Regions from separate parts of the Rhizobium indicum genome, predicted to be linked through region 1. Evidence: riboswitches for the same ligand, from Rfam matches in the RefSeq annotation. Region 1 holds a riboswitch; the other holds the start of a gene.

Region 1 (5,789 bases):
CCAGCCGGATGATGCCGCTGCGAACCCTGCGCAGCCGGCAGATCAATCTGAGAAGGCTCGACTTGCCGGAACCGTTCGGCCCGAGCAGACCGAGCACCTTGCCCTTTTCCACCGTCAGGCTGACGCCGTTGACGATGACGATATTACCGGCGGCAAAGCTCACCTCGTCGATGCTGATGCTCATGCCTTCCCCCGCACACGATAGAGGATGACGGCGAAGGCCGGTGCGCCGAAGAGCGCGGTGACGACCCCGATCGGCAGGATCTGCTGCGGGATGATGATGCGCGAAATGATATCGGCTCCGACCATGTAGATCGCGCCGCCGAGCGCCGTTGCCGGCAGCAGCCGCCTATGCGCCGGCCCGACGAGGAAGCGGGCGGCATGGGGGATGACGAGGCCGACGAAGCCGATCGAACCCACCATGCTGACGACGCTTGCCGTCATCGCCGCCGTCATGGCGAACAGCACGATCTGGACGCGGCGTACGGCAATGCCGAGCGAGGCGGCGGCATCCGTGCCGAAGGCGAAGGCGTCGAGCGCCCGCACATGGGCCATGCAGATGACGAAGCCGGCAAGCGCGATTGGCACCGACAGATAGACATCGGGCCAGCGCACGCCGCTGAGCGAACCCAGCAGCCAGAACAGGATGCCGCGCGCCTGCTCGGCATTCGCCGATGTCGTCACGATGTAGGAGGTTAGTGCATTGAAGAGCTGCGAACCGGCGACGCCGCACAGGATGATGCGCTCACCGGTTCCCCCCGCACCCGTCGCCAGGATGCCGACCAGCAAAAAGGCAATGACCGCACCGATGAAGGCGCCGCTCGACAGGCCGAGAACACCGTAGCCGAAACCGAGGATCATCACGCAGACGGCCCCCGTCGAGGCACCGGCGGAGATGCCGAGCACGTAGGGTTCGGCCAGCGGATTGCGCAGCAGCGCCTGCAGGATCGCGCCCGAAAGCGAGAGCGACGCGCCGGCGCTGGCCGCGACGAGCGCGCGGCTCAGACGATAATCCCAGACGATGCCCTGGTGGATGCGGCTGAGCTCGAAATCCGTTCCGAACAGACGGTTCGAAATCGCCTCCGCCGTCGTCGCAAGCGGGATCGCGATCTCGCCGATCGAAACGGCAAGACTGACCATCAGCCCGAGCAGGAGAAGTGCCGCCGTGGTGAGCGCGGCAAGCGCCCACCATCCCTGTTGCCTGACCGACACTGCCTTCACTGCGCCAGGCCGAAGGACTTGATGCCGTTCGCCAATGTCTCGATACCGTCGATCGTGCGGATCGTCGGGTTCATCGACTGCGCGTCCATCATCACGAAGTGCTTGTTTTTGACCGCGTCCAGCTCCTTGGTCACAGGATCGTTCTCGAGGAAATCGACCTTGACCTTGGGATCGTCAGCGGCGTAACGGCGGCGGTCCATGGTCGCGAGCACGATGACGGCAGGGTTAGCCTGGGCGATGGTTTCCCAACCGACCAGCGGCCATTCCTCTTCCGTGGTGACGACGTTCTTCGCACCGATCGTCTTCAGAATATAGGCGGGCGCGCTGTTCTTGCCGGCGATGAAGGCGTCGCCATTGACCTCCTTGCTGGAGAACCAGAAGACGACGGGCAGGTTCTTGCCCGACGCGCCTGATATCGAGGCGACGGCATCCGACTCGCGCTTCTTCAGCTTGGAAATCAGCGCATCGCCGCGCTCCTTGACGTCGAAGATCTCCGAGAGCTCGGCGATTTCCCGGTAGATCAGGTCCATCGTGAACAGCTCCTTGCGCACGCCGTCGCCGCCATCAGTGTTGACCTTGGCGACGCAATCGGCCGGCGCGAGATAGGTATTGATCCCGAGATCCTTGAATTGCTCCCGCTTGCCGACCGAGCCCTGCGCGCCGACATGCCATTCGAACTCGGCCGTCACCAGGTCGGGCTCCTGCCCGACGACGGATTCGAAGCTCGGGTCGTTGTCGGCAAGCCGCTTTATCTTGCTGTTGGCCTCGGCATATTGCGGCAGGACGGGACCGACCCAGACGGCCGTTCCGGCGATCTTGTCGGCAAGGCCGAGCGAGAAGAGCACTTCGGTCATGCCCTGACCGATCGAAACGACTTTGGATGGCGCCTTTTCGAAGGTCACCTGCTGGCCGCAATTGGTGATGGTCAAGGGATATCGGGTCGCGGCAAGGCTTGGTGCCGCAAAGCCGGCGAGCCCGAAGGCAAATGTCATGGTGGCGAGAATCTGGCGCATGGAAAACCTCGATGAAGGGAAAATCACGGCCGTTCCGCGCATATGCGCGGACCGAAAGCACGCTTAGGCGTGCACTAGCCGCAGGAGGCCCAATCGAGACGGATGCATGCCGGAATTCGGCGAAGGTTCAGCAGGTCAATCATATCTGTTCCTTGTCCGGGCATCCCCGCCCGGTTGATTGGATCGTGATTGACGGCAGGTCTCCTGGCTTGCGGATATCCGTCGTTTCATCCTCCTTCCCGCGATATCTCGCAGTGGCAGGGCCATGAGCCCTTCAGAGATGGCCAGTCGCTGGCCACTCCTGAGATGATCGACAATCCGCTTACAGTTGCGGGGGCAGCCACGGTCTCGGTCCCTACTGGGTCATCCTCACCGTGTTCCCTATTAATCCCCTTGGAGTCATCTTCAGGGAACCGTCGCACCCAGTTACGTCGCCGGCCCGCCCGGCGTCAATAACTATTCCCGCGTGTCATGCCGCCTCACCGACAAATGCGCTTCATGCCGTCTCACCGCGCAAACCGCCGGTTGCCAGAAGACGTTTGACAGCAATGCTGCCATTATGGCATTAATACTGCCATGAATAAAGTGACACCGCCTCGACCCACGGCCCGCGAAGAGTTGGCGACCATCACGCAGGACCGCATCATGGAAGGTCTTGCCGCCCTGTTGCGCGCCGGTAGCGACGAGGTCACCTTCGATCTCGTCGCCCGCCAGTCCGGCGTGCCGCAGCGCACGCTTTATCGCTATTTCGCCAACAAGGAGACACTGCTCGCCGCGTTCTGGCACTGGGTGAATGCGCTGATCGCCGTGCCGGCGCTGCCGGCTTCGCCTGAGCAAGTAGTGGCGCATATTCCCGAGCTCTTTTCTGCCTTCGACCGCGACGAGCCGCTGGTGAGAGCGATGCTGCACAATCCTCATGGTCGCGCGGTGAGGCTCGCCCATGCCGAGGCGCGGCGCGAGAAGTTTTCGATCGCGCTGCGCGATGTCACCGGGACGATTCCCGCAGAAGATGCCCGGCATCTGCTCGCCGCTGTGACAGCGCTCTGCTCTGCTTCGGGATGGGAGAGCATGAAAGATAACTGGAGCCTGTCGGGCGCTGAAGCCGCGAAGGCCGCGCAATGGGCCGTGCAGGCCCTGATCGACGATGCACGCCGGCGTTCCCGCGGGACCGAGGCCCGCCAGCCGGCAACAATGGAAGGAGACGCGCGATGATTCATCACATGTCGTTCGGCGTGCGCGATCCCGGTCGCGTCGCCCGGGTGCTGGCGGAGCTCATGGAGGCGACCGCGCTGCGGGCGCCGACCCCGCCCTTTCCCCATGACGCCTGGCTCGTCGTATCGGGCGATACGCAAGGCTCCTTCCTCGAAATCCTGCCCGCAACCGCGGTCTTCGATCCGGACGCACCGCTCGGCATCCGCCAGCGCCCGGCGACCTTCGAGCCGGTCACCGCCCACGTGCTGGTCAGCGCCGCGGTAGACGCCGCGTCGATCGAGACTGCCGCCGCCCGCGAAGGCTGGTGCGCCGAGCAGGTGGAAACCGGCCTCTTCCGGATCGTCAAGCTCTGGGTCGAGGACAACGTCCTGGTCGAATTCCTGGCAAAGGGTGAAGCCGATCGTTACATCGAAGCCTTCGGCCCCGCGGGCCTTCCCTCCCTCGACGGCAAATTGCGGGACCTCGAGGCAAAGCTTGGCGATGCCCTCGCGCAGAAGCTGCCGCCTGGCGTGCTGGAAAAAGCGCTGGGACATCCGCAGGCGTAGTCGTTGCCGGACCTGCGTCACGACGGATTGCGGAAGGCAGGCCCCGACATAGTTTTGGCGCCACCGATTTCAACGAGGTTTGATGTAGCAATGAGCAATCCGGATAGCACCGATCTCGCCGCCGCCAGGATAGACGCGATTCGCCAAGCAGCCGAGCAAGGCGATGCGCAAGCACAATTTGAATTGGGCCACATCACCGCACGAGGTGAAGGTGTCACCCGCGATAAAACAGAAGGCGCGGGATGGCTTCAGAAAGCCGCCGAACAAGGTCATGCCGACGCGCAATTCCTCCTGGCGGGCCTCTATCTCATGGGGGACGGAGTTGCACAGAGCGCGCCCGAAGGCTGCGAGTGGCTTGAGAAAGCCGCCAATCAAGGCCACGCCGACGCGCGATATTTGCTGGGCTTGATGAGAGAAGACGGCGACGGTTGCGATATCGATGCAGCAGACGCTGTCAGATGGTACAGCCAAGCCGCAGATCAGGATCATGCTGGTGCACAGTACAGGCTAGCCCAGTTGAAAGAGCACGGCGTGGGCTGCGAGATCGATCTGACAGAAGCATTCAAATGGTACCGTCGTGCTGCACTTCAGGATTACCCGGATGCAAGGGAAGATCTACTCGGATTATGCCGTGCACATCCAGACCTGCCGCTACCGGTGTCAGAATTGCTCGATGGCAAAGGTCGCTCCTGATACCCAGCTCTTTTTCCCGGGCGGCGCAGCGTCCAGACGTCGTCACCGGCCAACTATCCCCCGCTCTCACAAAGCATCCAGCGGTATCTTCAGATACCGCCGGCCATTCCCCTCCGGCTCGGGCAGCCGTCCGCCGCGGATATTCACCTGCAGCGCGTGCAGCATCAGCTTCGGCTTCGGCAGCGTGCGGTCGCGTGCCTGGCGCAGCGCCACGAAACCGGCCTCGTCGATGCCTGCAATATGCGGATTGGAGCGCTTCTGCGCCGCCACCGTGCTTTCCCAGCGCGGGTGCCGGCCGCCGGGCTGATAATCGTGGCCGGAAAAGAGCCGGGTTTCCTCGGGCAGCGACAGGATGGCCTGGATCGAGTGCCAGAGGGCGCTCGCACTGCCGCCGGGGAAATCCGTACGCGCCGTGCCGGAATCCGGCGTGAACACCGTATCGTGCACGAAGGCGGCGTCACCGATCACATAGGTGATCGAGGCGAGTGTGTGCCCGGGCGAAAACATCACGCGGACTTTAAGCGCACCGATCTCGAACGTGTCGCCATCGGCAAACAGCCGGTCCCATTGCGAACCGTCGGTTTTAAGGGCCGGCCAGTTGTAGATCTCCTTCCAGAGCTTCTGCACGTCGGTGACATGGGCGCCGATCGCCGTCGGCGCGCCGGTCTTCTCATGCAGATAATGCGCGGCGGAGAAATGATCGGCATGCGGATGCGTGTCGAGGATCCATTCGACTGTCAGCCCTTCACTTTCGATATGAGCGAGGATGGCGTCGGCATTGGCCGTTCCCGTCGCCCCCGACATCTCGTCGAAATCGAACACCGGGTCGATGATGGCACAGCGTCTCGTCGCCGGGTCGGAAACGACATATTGCACACTGCAGGTGCGGGGCTCGAAGAAGGCCTTCACATGAGGCACCTGCCCTGCCCGCTTCTCGAGAAAGCGGCGCGCGCCGGCAAGATCGAAACCGAGGTTTTGACCGAAGGCTTCGACATCCCCGGGCTTCATCCGCCCATCCAGCACCTCGCCCAGCACATAGAGCATCAGCGCCCGCGTGCCGCTCTTGCAATGGGCGACAACCGGCCCCTTCGCTTGCGCCATCGCC
Region 2 (5,789 bases), 240 kb from region 1:
AGCGCCACGTTCATGCCCAGATCGCGCGCCGACAAGCCCTGCGAGGAAGCCGCCCATGCCTCTCTCGACGAGGCCGACAGGATCGCCTGCAGCACGATCGCCTCATTCGCCTCCAGCACCGTCGGCTGCCGGTCGGCACCGGGTGCCGAGACCGCAAAGCCGGTCGTGTTGATGACGACATCGGGTTTCAACGCCGAAAACACGCTTTCGAGAATGCCTGTCGAAACCGAATCCTTCAGGCTATAGGCAAAGACCGGCAGCGGGCGCAGGCCGAGTGTCGTCAGCGCTCCGATGAGAGCTTCTATCGGCCCCGTCTCGCCGCTCTGCACCAAGGCGCGGTAGAAGCTGATGGCGACGATGGGGGAAGATGTGGGTTCGAATCCCATCTTCTCTGCCGAGTTTGAGATACCCCCCTCTGTCCTGCCGGACATCTCCCCCACAAGGGGGGAGATCGAGGATGAGAGGTCTCGTTCCATCTCCTCGGCAGAAGATGCCGCGTCTTCAAGCGTTTCTTTTGTGGGAAGCCCAAGCGACTTGCCGATCTCCCCCCTTGTGGGGGAGATGTCCAGCAGGACAGAGGGGGGTGTCCCTAGCTCAACCGACAAACGGACAGCCACACGCGAAGACACCACGGCAGCAGAAACCAGCCGCCACTCCTCAACCCCGATCAGTCCACGCCCCGGCCACCAGATACCGGCTTTCATCAAAGGTGCCGCCGGTGCCGGCTTCTCCGTGCCTGCCAACATCGCCCCGGCATAATCGAGAAAGGCCCGCGCATTGGCATCGCCGCCCTCAATCAGATAGGCCCAGAGCGCGTTGAGATCATCGAGATCGATATTGGAGAAAGGAACCAGCCCGGCATCCGGTTTCGCATCGCCCGGCAGCACCGCAATCAGCGCCCCGGCGCGGGACGCTGCCGCATGCAGCGCTTCCAGCGCATAATGGAAATAGCTGGCGCCCCCGAGCGCCCGCACGACAATCAACTTGGCATGCCGCGCGGTGCGCTCGACATAGGTGTCGATAGACATCGGATGCTTCAGGCTCATCAGGCTGGCGAGCCGCAGCGAAGGCCCCGCCCCGCGCTCGCGATGGGCGGCCGCGATCGCGGCAAGCTCGCTGTCGGCCGCCGACAGGAACAGGATATCGCCCGGCGTCTGCCCGAGGTCGATTGCCTCCTCGCCGTCGCTGATCGTTCCCTGCTGGGCCAGAAGCAGATGCATGGGTCTATGCCAGCGCTTCGATCGCCGCCCTCACCGCGTCCTGATCCATTTCGTGCAGGCCGATGACGACAAGGCGCGTGGCGCGCTTTTCGCTTGGCGTCCAGGCGCGGTCGAAATAATGGTCGATGCGGCTGCCGACGGCCTGGATCTGGAGGCGCATCGGCTTGCCCGAGACATCGACGAAACCCTTGAGGCGCAGCACGTCATGGGCGGCAATGATGCCCTTAAGCGCTTCGACGAAGCCAGCGGGATCGGCAATGGGTCCGAGCTCGACGACGAAGCTGTCGAATTCATCATGGTCATGCGGCGCACCGTCCTCATGCTCCAGCTCGTGATGCGACTTGCGATTGGCGACATCGTCCTCTGTGCCGATGCCGAGACCGAGCAGGATACCGGCCGACACCTCGCCATTCCGCGCCTCGATCATCACGGGCTTGCGTACCGTGCGGGAGGCGACCTCGTCGCGTACCCTGATAAGACCGGCGGCATCGATCAGGTCTGTCTTGTTGAGCACGATGAGATCGGCGCAGGTCAGCTGGTCCTCGAACAGCTCCTCGATCGGGCTTTCGTGATCGAGCGATTCATCCTCGGCGCGGCGCGCATCGACGGCATCATGGTCATCGGCGAAACGGCCGGCGGCAACGGCGGCGCTGTCGACCACCGTGATGACGCCGTCGACGGTCACCTGGGTGCGAATGTCGGGCCAGTTGAAGGCGGCGACCAGCGGCTGCGGCAAAGCAAGGCCCGAAGTCTCGATGACGATATGGTCGGGCCTCTGCTCGCGCTCGAGCAGCTTCGTCATCGTCGGAATGAAGTCGTCCGCAACGGTGCAGCAGATGCAGCCATTGGTCAGCTCGATGATATCGTCCTCGGTGCAATTCTCCGCACCGCAGCCCTTCAGCACGTCGCCGTCGACGCCGAGATCGCCGAATTCGTTGATGATCAACGCAATCTTCTTGCCGCCGGCATTGGTGAGCAGGTTGCGGATCATCGTCGTCTTGCCGGCGCCGAGGAAGCCGGTGATGACGGTTGCGGGAATCTTCTGCTGGTTCATAGACTTAACCCTTCATTTTCAGCGGCAGGCCTGCCGCGATGAAATAAACTTCGGCGGCCTTCGCCGCGATCGATTGGTGCAGCCGGCCGGCATGATCGCGAAAATCCCGCGCCATGCGATTGTCGGGCACGATGCCGAGACCGACCTCATTGGAAACGAAAACGAGCCGCGCTTTCGCGGCGGGCAGGAAATCGGCAAGGGCGGCAAATTCCACCGCCGTGTTCCGCTCCTCCATCATCAGATTGGTGACCCAGAGCGTCAGGCAATCGATGAGCACGATGCGCCCCTCCCCGTCGATGGCGGAGAGCTTGCCGACGAGATCGAGCGGCTCCTCATGCGTTGTCCAGGACGGTCCGCGATCGGCCTTGTGTTGGGTGATGCGTGCCTGCATCTCCTCGTCCCAGGCACGCCCGGTCGCGACATAGTGACGGTCGAGGCCGGTCGCTGTGACGAGGGATTCGGCGAAACGGGATTTGCCGGAGCGTGCGCCGCCGAGGATGAAGGTGGCGGTCATACTCAAACGCCCCTCGGGGAGAGTGCGTAGTCGTGGCTTGCTCCGAATGCACCTTTCTCGGCTACTGAGGGTGTGACGCCCCCCTCTGTCCTGCCGGACATCTCCCCCACAAGGGGGGAGATTGAATCGCCGAGAGCTTTTCTCCAAACAATTGATGTAACACGACGGTCGTGCTGCTTGCCGATCTCCCTCCTTGTGGGGGAGATGTCCGGCAGGACAGAGGGGGGTACCCAGCATTCGACATAAGCGGCCGAAAACACTCCTCTTGCAGCGCTGCTTGGAGGCGTGGCGTGCGCCGCACCAGGCCGCGCCGAATTCAATCGTTCAGCCAAGACAACCTCCGTGCTGGCAACGGGCATATTGCCCAGGTGTGGGCTTCTCGCCCGGCACGCATGGCAGGTCTCCTGGCTCGCGGTTATCGGCCGCGATCGGGGCAGACCGGAAACCGGTCGCCCTGATCGTGCCAGCGGATCATCCTCGCCTTCCCGGCTGCATCGGTGAAAAGGTGGACGATTCGTAGACTTGAGAGGCGTCCGACCCCGGTTGATCACCATGCATATCCAGTGGCTTTTCCGGCATGTCGCCCATCCCGCCCGCCTGCATTATTGCAAGCCGCCGGCCGGAAGAGCTAGAAGCCGGATGGAAGACCCTGACCGCTCTACAGTCGCGGGGTCGGCTGTGATGAAGGCGCCCGGCTTGGGTCCGCCCCGTCACATTCCCTTTTCATCCGGAAGGGCGCAACACCGATCCGAAACCATCCGTTATGTCAGGATGGTCGGGAGACCATCCGTTGAGGGATGGTTAGGCAAGCGCAGGGGTGAAGTCAACCGGCCTTGGCGGCCGCCCGATCGCCGGTTCCGAGGTGTGGCCACCCAAACACGACTTACCCTACCTAAAATATCGTCATTTATCAGAGACTTACTTCATCGAAATTTGTTCCAACCGCCGGCTTTTCGCCGCAATTGCGTCGCAAGCGGACTGCGCGACCATCTCTGCCCTTGACCGGGCCTCTCCCCGCCTAGTTGTCTAGCCATGCTTATGAAATTGGATCGGCGCCGTTTCCGCGCGCTGCGTGTTTTCTTCGATCCGGGACGCCTGCGGGCGCTGGCCCGCCGTAGCGAGGTCGGCCTGTCGCTGGCAGGCGCCGTCGTCGGCGTCATCTCAGGTCTCGCCGTCACCGGCATGAGCTACGTCTCCAACGAGCTGCATCAGCTGGTCTTCGGCATCGCCGACAGCGAACGGTTGAGCTCGTCCGAGATCGAGAACAAGCTGCTGCTGCTCACCGCCCCGGTTATCGGCGGCGCTCTGCTCGGCCTGTTGCTTCTAGTGCTGGCGAAACGCCGCAAGAAACCGATGGTCGACCCGATCGAGGCCAATGCGCTGCATGGCGGCCGCCTGTCCTTGACCGACAGCATCATCGTTGCCGTGCAGAACCTGATCTCCAACGGTTTCGGCGCCTCGGTCGGACTGGAGGCCGGCTATACCCAGCTTGCCGCCGGGCTCGCTTCCAAATTTGGTCTGAAGCTGCAGCTTCGCCGCTCGGACCTGCGCACCCTCGTTGGCTGCGGCGCGGCGGGCGCCATCGCCGCTGCCTTCAACGCGCCGCTGACCGGCGCCTTCTATGCTTTCGAGCTGATCATCGGCACCTATACGATCGTCTCGCTGACCCCTGTCGTCGTCTCCGCCCTCGTCTCCACCCTGATCGCAAGGCTGCTCGCCGGCAGCGATTTCACCATCGATATCGGCAGCTTCGGTTCGGTCGTGCCGGCCGATTATATCCCAGCACTTCTGCTCGGCGCTTTCTGCGCCGGTGTGGGCATCCTGATCATGCAGGGCGTCGCCTTTGTCGAGGAGCTGGCGCGCAAGAGTTCGATCGCCCCACCCTTCCGCCCGGCGCTTGGCGGCATCATCGTCGGGCTGCTGGCGATGATCTCGCCTCAGGTGCTCTCGGCCGGCCACGGTGCGCTGCATCTCAACCTTTCCCGTGACGTGGCGATCCCGACGCTGATCGGCCTCTTCCTCTTGAAATCCTTCGCCTCGGCGATCTCGATCGGCTCCGGCTTCAGGGGCGGACTGTTCTTCGCCTCGCTATTCATGGGCGCCCTGCTCGGCAAGCTCTTCGCCTATTGCGGCCCCTATTTCGCCGATGCGACGCTGACGCCCGTCATCTATGCCGTGGTCGGCATGAGTTCGCTTGCCGTCGCCGTCATCGGCGGGCCGCTGACCATGACGTTCCTGGCGCTCGAAATCACCGGCGATTTTCCGATCACGGCACTGGTGCTCGCTGCCGTCATCACCTCCTCGCTCGTCGTGCGTTCGACCTTCGGCTACTCCTTCGCCACATGGCGGTTCCATCTGCGCGGAGAAAGCATCCGCAGCGCCCATGACGTCGGCTGGATCCGCAACCTGACGGTCGACAAGCTGATGCGCGCCGACGTCAAGACGGCAAGGGCGGGCATCTCTCTGGAGGAATTCAAGCAGGCCTTCCCAATCGGCTCGACCCAGCGCGTCATCCTCGTCGAGGAGAGCGACAAATATGCAGGCCTCGTGCTGGTGCCGGAGATCTACGCCAACCCGACCGACGCCCAGGACGAGGGCAAGACGCTTGCCGATTTCATCCACTACCGCAACGACTTCCTGCAGCCGCAGATGAATGCCAAGCAGGCGGCGGCGATCTTCGACAAGAGCGAAAGCGAAGCACTCGCCGTCGTCAACAACCTGATCGAACGCAAGGTGATCGGCCAGCTCAGCGAAAGCTATACGCTGCGCCGCTACAGCGAAGAACTCGACCGCCGCCGCCGCGAGGTCTCAGGCGAGATCTGAGCGCCGTCGCGCCGATCGGATCGACGCTTCAGGATACGGCGTCGGCAAGCTTGAACACGTTTACCGCTTTCGAAACCCCGCGCAACTCGAAGGATCCCAGACATTCGTTGGCGACGGCGCAAGTGACGGCGAAGCTTTCCGACATCAGAAGATGATGGCCGAGCGTGCCGCAGAGTTT

Evidence for each region. Region 1 has a riboswitch for cobalamin ahead of FFM53_RS22710 (ABC transporter substrate-binding protein). Riboswitches for the same ligand answer to the same signal wherever they lie in the genome.
Region 2: another riboswitch for cobalamin. It lies ahead of cobU (bifunctional adenosylcobinamide kinase/adenosylcobinamide-phosphate guanylyltransferase); the one in region 1 lies ahead of FFM53_RS22710 (ABC transporter substrate-binding protein).

What each region holds. Positions count from the first base shown of each region.
Region 1 is NZ_CP054021.1:4,659,659-4,665,447, reverse strand. It holds gene FFM53_RS22720 (ABC transporter ATP-binding protein) at 1-184, opposite strand, end outside; gene FFM53_RS22715 (FecCD family ABC transporter permease) at 181-1,221, opposite strand; gene FFM53_RS22710 (ABC transporter substrate-binding protein) at 1,218-2,234, opposite strand; cobalamin riboswitch at 2,412-2,667, opposite strand; gene FFM53_RS22705 (TetR/AcrR family transcriptional regulator) at 2,880-3,446, shown strand; gene FFM53_RS22700 (hypothetical protein) at 3,443-3,991, shown strand; gene FFM53_RS22695 (tetratricopeptide repeat protein) at 4,082-4,684, shown strand; gene blh (bifunctional sulfur transferase/dioxygenase Blh) at 4,751-5,789, opposite strand, start outside.
Region 2 is NZ_CP054021.1:4,901,530-4,907,318, reverse strand. It holds gene cobN (cobaltochelatase subunit CobN) at 1-1,220, opposite strand, end outside; gene cobW (cobalamin biosynthesis protein CobW) at 1,225-2,274, opposite strand; gene cobU (bifunctional adenosylcobinamide kinase/adenosylcobinamide-phosphate guanylyltransferase) at 2,279-2,788, opposite strand; cobalamin riboswitch at 3,166-3,562, opposite strand; gene FFM53_RS23835 (chloride channel protein) at 3,821-5,611, shown strand; gene FFM53_RS23830 (adenylate/guanylate cyclase domain-containing protein) at 5,640-5,789, opposite strand, start outside.